Regions from separate parts of the Pseudoalteromonas aliena SW19 genome, predicted to be linked through region 2. Evidence: predicted binding sites of a transcription regulator. Region 2 holds the regulator's gene; each other region holds the start of a gene.
The links. Region 2 encodes sigma-54, which starts transcription at its own class of promoters, with help from an activator protein. Its sites were predicted from a motif close to GTTGGCACGNNNNTNGNNT; they were not measured.
Positions count from the first base shown of each region.

Region 1: a site for sigma-54 is predicted at 1,266-1,284, ahead of PALI_RS05485 (EF-hand domain-containing protein). Genes of this name have one in related genera too.
Region 3: a site for sigma-54 is predicted at 667-685, ahead of PALI_RS08945 (ferritin-like domain-containing protein). Genes of this name have one in related genera too.

Region 1 is NZ_AQGU01000024.1:106,583-108,858, reverse strand. Features, by position in the region: gene PALI_RS05490 (sensor histidine kinase) at 1-674, opposite strand, end outside; gene PALI_RS05485 (EF-hand domain-containing protein) at 1,320-1,553, shown strand; gene PALI_RS05480 (hypothetical protein) at 1,578-1,805, shown strand; gene PALI_RS05475 (EF-hand domain-containing protein) at 1,966-2,202, shown strand.
Region 2 is NZ_AQGU01000027.1:256,811-259,086, reverse strand. Features, by position in the region: gene lptB (LPS export ABC transporter ATP-binding protein) at 1-136, shown strand, start outside; gene PALI_RS14510 (RNA polymerase factor sigma-54) at 206-1,705, shown strand; gene hpf (ribosome hibernation promoting factor) at 1,731-2,018, shown strand; gene ptsN (PTS IIA-like nitrogen regulatory protein PtsN) at 2,023-2,276, shown strand, end outside.
Region 3 is NZ_AQGU01000025.1:768,534-770,809, forward strand. Features, by position in the region: gene PALI_RS08940 (LysR family transcriptional regulator) at 1-554, shown strand, start outside; gene PALI_RS08945 (ferritin-like domain-containing protein) at 729-1,172, shown strand; gene PALI_RS08950 (TonB-dependent receptor) at 1,724-2,276, shown strand, end outside.

The DNA.
Region 1 (2,276 bases), on a different contig from region 2:
TGCCAATGCCCCTGCCCCAGCTTATCAATAACCGTGGTTAGCCCTTTTAGCCGCCCACTTATGCGCCACAAAAAACCTCCGCCAACAATTAAAGTCAGTGGAATAAGTGCCACCAACCAATTGATAAATGACGCTTGCAAGCTTGTTAGTTCGTTTTGGTTACTGGTAATTTGCGCTTCGTTTTTATCTCGCAGCCATAAGGTCAGCTCGGCGACAAGATCACTTACTGGCAAAAACAATTCTGCTTGCTGTTGTTTTTCATCAATAAGTTCAACATGTGCGGCTTGTAAAACGGTAAATAAGTGCTGCCACTGCTGAGTGTAATCACGATCGGAATTAATCAACTTCAGTTCATCAATACTTTGCAGGGATGATTGCCATTTATCGACAATGAGTTTATCGAGCGATTCACTTTTTAACACCCAATTTTGCCTAGTGGCACGCTCAAGGCTATTGAGCTCTTGTTTTAAAATATTGAACGATTTGGTTACTTGGTAGTTATTACTGACAATACTTTGAGTAGCAGCCAACTGTTTGTTAAGCGCATTTAAAAAAACAATTACCACAATAGAAAGCGGGAGTAACGAAAGCAGCATACTTATTGCAAACTGCCCTATTAAATTAGGTCGCCAGTTAAGCATTGCTTGATATTTTTTAGATATGGTTGCAGACATTGCATCTAGCCCCTTTAGAGTGAAGCTGCTGATTTTACCAATTTTATTTAAGATATCATAACGATAGCTTTGCTATTGAGCTGCTTTCTTATCGCTATAATAGCGTACTAATTTAAATCAATGGGTATTATTAAGCGTCTACCTTATACACTCGCTGAATTTAATGCGACTAATCGTAAAATAAAGCCGCTTGTCGCCAAATAGCAGCAATGTAATCTACTGAGTTATACCAATCGGCTTAACCTGAAGTCTGGTTAAGAGATTTACTTAACGTATTAAATCATGGTGATATTTGAATTTATTTTCTCTAGCTAGAGATTTTCAGTGGAAACAAGGCTAATTTACGCGTCAATAGCGGGCCTATTGCAAGTAAATTCAACGCAGTTAGCGCTGAAAATAGCCGCTCGAGATAGATTTATTATCCAGAGTTCAGATTATTTATATATGTGTCTATTTAACGTTAATAAAACCACGCTCAAACTCATAAAATTGTGCAGTAACAAGCACACAAAAATTACATTAGAGTCAGTAATTTTTTCTTATCTATTGTGCCTTTAAAACCTAACCAATTGAAAATTAGCTAAAATAATTACTGGCACCCTTTTTGTATTAAGGGTAATTACTATATGCAATAAGGAAATAATTATGAACAACCGTATTTTAGTAACTTCATCATTACTAGCATTAAGTCTATTGGCTGCTAACGCGTACGCTATGGATGTTCACGCGACTTTTAACGAACTTGATAAAGATAGTAACGGTACATTGAGCGAAGCTGAAGCAGGTGAAGATGCCGTATTGCATGAAAATTTTTCGCAAATAGACACAAATCAAGATGGTCAATTGTCACTAAACGAATTTAAACAATTTATCCAATAAGCTCATTTAATAAGGAATGTGATTATGAAACAACTTATAGCTGCTTTTTCATTAATTTTTTTAGCAGTGAGTGCCACTGCTTTGGCATCACCAACGAATGTGCGTTTTGCCCATTTAGATAAAGACATGGATGGTAAAATATCAATTAGTGAAGCAACGCAAGATAAAGTAGTGATGAAACAATTTGCTGATTTAGACAACAATGATGATGACATGATCTCTAAAAGTGAGTTTGGAAGCTTTAAACCTTAACAGGTTAAGTTTTACTTAAGGTTTTATCAAGTAAAGTGAATTAAAGCATTTGCCATAATCCCTGAGGGAATGTGTAAAAGGATTTATTGTTGGGAGTTAAATTATGGCAAATGCTTTACCTACTTTTTTAAATTACTAATAATCTTTTGGAAGGAATACCATGAAGATACTCCCCTTTATTACGAGCATTTTAATACTGTTGAGCTTTAATGCCTCCGCACTTGATGTAAAACAACGTTTTGATCACCTCGACATTAATAAAAGCGGTTACTTAACTTATGACGAACTTGAGCCTCAACCACATCTACTGAGTATGTTTGTGATCTGGGATAAAGATCAAAATAGACAAATTTCATTAATCGAATTCAAAAATTACTTAACCAATAATCTTTACTGAATATTTATAATGACACAAACAAGTTACACAAAGAAATAAGCCTTAAAAGCACGCCTAATCAATTCATTGGTATT
Region 2 (2,276 bases):
AAGAGAAACCCTTGATGTTTGCGAAAAAGCCTACATTGTTTCTCATGGGGAGCTGATTGCATCAGGTACTCCAGAACACGTATTAAATGACAAAACAGTACGCGATGTTTACTTAGGCGAGCAATTTAGGCTGTAACATTTACGCCATGGCTTTAAGCATCTGCTAGTATTAATTATAACAACATAAAAGGATTGTTAGAGATACATGAGGCAATCACTACAGCTGCGCATGGGCCAGCAACTTACAATGACTCCACAGTTGCAACAAGCTATTCGTTTGTTGCAACTCAGTACATTGGATCTCCAGCAAGAAATACAAGAAGCGCTCGACAGCAACCCACTTTTAGAGGTTGAGGAGCAAGACTATTCTGAAGACGCTGCAGGTAAAAATGAACAAAAAGCAGACACCGATGATATAACTGTTAGCGCATCTGCCGACGATGCTCCAAGCGAATACGAACAAGACAGCGGCGAAGCACTTGCTAAAGATACGGTAAGTGACGACATGGCGATGGATGTTAGCTGGGACGAGTACATGAGCGCAGCTCCAGCCTCTTCATCAGGTCCAATGCCTGAAGACGAGTCTATATACCAAGGTGCATCAACGGAAACGCTCCACGAGTATTTAATGTGGCAACTTCAACTAACGCCATTTAGCCCTACTGATGAAGCGATTGCGATTGCTATTGTGGAAGCCGTAGATGATTCAGGCATTTTAACACTAAGTTGTGAAGAGATTCTCGAAAGCTTCAACCAAGAAAACGAAGATGATAATGAAGTTGAACTTGATGAAATAGAAGCTGTTTTAAAACGCATTCAATTATTTGATCCGGTCGGTATAGCAGCGCGTAGTTTACAAGAGTGTTTGTGCATTCAGCTTAATCAGTTTGATAAAGAAACACCCTATATTAATGAAACAAAAATGATTTTAACCGAGCACATAGACTTATTAGCAGCTCGCGACTATCGTACATTAATGAAAAAAACGAAGCTCAAAGAAGAAGAGCTTAAAGAAGTAATGACACTCATCCATACGCTAAACCCAAAGCCTGCAGATACTATTGTTAGGGAAGAGTCTGAGTATGTAATTCCTGATGTGTCAGTGAAAAAAATTAAAGGCCGCTGGGTTGTTGAACTAAATCCAGATAGCATGCCAAAAATTCGCGTAAACAGCCAATATGCTGCGATGTCTCGCACTGTTAAATCAAGCGGTGATAGCCAGTTTATACGCTCGCATTTACAAGAAGCTAAATGGTTTATTAAAAGCTTAGAAAGTAGAAACGATACATTATTAAAAGTAACTAACTGTATTGTTAAGCAGCAGCAAGGCTTTTTTGAACATGGTCCTGAGGCCATGAAACCTATGGTTTTAAATGATGTTGCTGAAATGGTGGAAATGCACGAATCAACTATTTCGCGTGTAACCACTCAAAAGTATATGCATACACCTCGGGGGATATTTGAGCTTAAATACTTTTTCTCAAGTCATGTAAGTACCGAAAATGGCGGTGAATGCTCATCTACAGCAATACGTGCACTTATCAGAAAATTAATCGCTGCAGAAAACTCAGCAAAACCATTGAGTGATAGCAAAATAGCGGATATATTGGCTGAGCAAGGAATTAAAGTAGCGAGACGTACAATCGCAAAATATCGCGAATCTCTGGCTATTCCACCGTCAAATCAGCGAAAAAGTCTGATTTAAGACGCAAACAAAGAGGGTAATGCTTATGCAACTAAACTTAACTGGTCGTCACGTAGAATTAACTGATTCACTAAGAGACTATATAAATACCAAATTTGCGAAGCTAGAAAGACACTCTGATCATATTAATAATGTTCATGTCATTCTTGATGTAGAAAAACTAAGCCAAAAAGCAGAAGCAACAATACATGTAAGTGGTGCTGAGTTATTTGCCTCAACTGAGCATCAAGACATGTACGCTGCCATCGATTCGTTGATTGATAAGCTCGATCGCCAAGTAATTAAACACAAAGAGAAGCTTGCTCGACACTAATATGATGAAATTAAGCTCACTTATATGCCAGGACTGCAGCAAAGCTGCGGTCCTTTTTAATAGCAAAAAAAGAATTTTAGAGTTTATCAGCGAACTTGCTCACGATAAGCTTCCGTACCTTTCTCAACAAGATATTCTTAGCGCTTTACTAAGTAGAGAAAAGCTAGGCAGTACTGGTATAGGTAGAGGCATAGCGATCCCTCACGGGCGCATGAGCGGTGCACAAGAGCCCTTAGCCTTAGTACTCGTTAGTGAAAC
Region 3 (2,276 bases), on a different contig from region 2:
ACATACTCACGCCAAGTGATGTTACCTTTCATGACGTTGAAAATGGTAAAGTAGATATGGCAATCAACCGCTTTGAAAATCTACCGCAATCGTTTCATCACAAACGTATTTGGAAAGATAGCTTTTGCTGCTTAGTAAAAGCCGATAATCCAATAATTGAAAACTTCAGTCTTGATAGCTATTTAAAAGCACGTCATATATGGGTGAGTAAAACTGGTTTTGGCGTCGGTGTGGGTATGGATCCAAAAGACGTACAAAAATTAGGTTGGGTTGACGAAGCACTCGCACACTTTGGTAAGCACCGTAATATTGCTACGTTTACACGTAATTACCATGTAGCAATTCATTTAGCAAAAGAGAAAAACCTGATTGCGACTCTACCATCTAAAGCCGCAAATATTTACCTAGACGATGCTGGTCTTAAAATTTTAGAACCTCCTTTTCCTATTCCGCCCTTTGAGCTTGACATGATCTGGAGCCCACTTTTACACAGAGATGCTAGCCATATTTGGCTACGTCAAAAAGTAGCCGAGGTGGCAGAAGAGCTAAAATAACTTTATTACACGATCCCTTGTAAAAATTGCTAGGCTAATTTAAAAAACAATTAGCCTTTTTACTAAAAAATAAAAATAAACATTTAAAATCATTAAGTTAAAAAACAAACTTTATGGAACGGCCTTTGCTTCAGTTAAATAGAAGTTTACATTCATTTAATTAAAGAGGTCATTATGAACACCCATCAAGGAACAGAAGTAAATCATATTACAGACATCATCCAAGTAATGAACAGTGGCATCGACTTTTATGCAAAGGCTCAAGAAAAAATTGAAGACCCGGCAATTGGTGCACTTTTTCAGCGTATGATTGACGCACGAAAAGTAAGCGTTGAACGCCTGCAACCTTATGCTATTAACGAAAAAGGTGAGCGTGAGGATGGTTCTTCATTTGCTATTGAGGCACGCCGTGCTTATACCGCGTTACTCACTACATTTAGCTCAAACAACGACAGCATATATGTAAAAGAGCTTGAGGAGGTTGAAGATAAAACACTCGCAGAAATTAAATCAGCAATGGATAAACCACAACCTGCTGATTGTGAAGCGGCACTAGCTAAAACCTTGCTAACAATGCAAAGCTGTCATGCAGAAATGAGTCGCATGCAAAAAAATTAGTCATTGCTAAAATATAATTAAACCTAGGCCGTGTTGACCTTTCGTGATTAATTTTGCAGCAGACTGTTTGGTATTTAGGCAAGGCAGCGCCTATGTAGTGTGGTTATTCCCCATAAATAGGCGATAACGCAGCATAAATGCCAAACATGCGCTGCCCTTTGGGTTCTTTCTAGGGACGATTAACTCTTTGTTGCTCGGTTTTTACTTAGCCCACTAGGTTACAAACCTCGCGCCGCGATTTAATCGCCCCTAGATTGAACAAATTTCAATCCACAAAGATCAACACGCCCTAGTACGATTGGGTTTAATTATTCAATCTAAGCCTAACGTTAGATAAATTTATTATCTAACATTCAGATTATTTATCCTCGGTGGTAAAACATCAACTGTTTTGCCACTTTCCCGCCAATTTTCATCTCACTTAATAGCCTTAAAATACTTTTTTTTCATTTTTTTTGATTTAAATTTTTTTCGTCACATCTTTGTAAAAATAGCGTTCTATTATTAACCCCACCAATCTGGACTAGACCAGAAAACATGAGGTTCATTTAATGATAAAACGACACGCAATAGCAACGGCAGTATTACTGTGTACCAGCCCGTTATTCATCACTTGTAATGCCATAGCTCAAAACGCAACATTTGTAGGTACGGTAAAAGATAACAAAACACATTTATCAGGTGCGTTAATTAGCATTGTAGGCACTGATAAAAGTACGGTTACCAACTATCAAGGCCAATTTGAACTACCTAAGCTTGATGCGGGTAGTTATCAATTAAAAGTATCTTACTTAGGGTATCAACCTTATTTAATTGATATAAATATCGCAGAAGATGAGGTAAAAAAACTAAAACCAATCACCCTCTTCGCAGTAACGAACGACAATGCTATTGAAGAAATTATTGCCGTAGGACAAATTCAACGTGGTGAAATGGCCGCTGCAAATAACCAAAAAAATGCTAAAAGCATTAAAAATATAATCTCTGCAGATGGGATTGGTAAACTCCCCGACAGAAATGCTGCCGAAGCTGTGCAACGTATTCCTGGTGTATCAATTGAGCGAGATCAAGGCGAAGGTCGCTTTGTTGCCGTTCGCGGTTTAC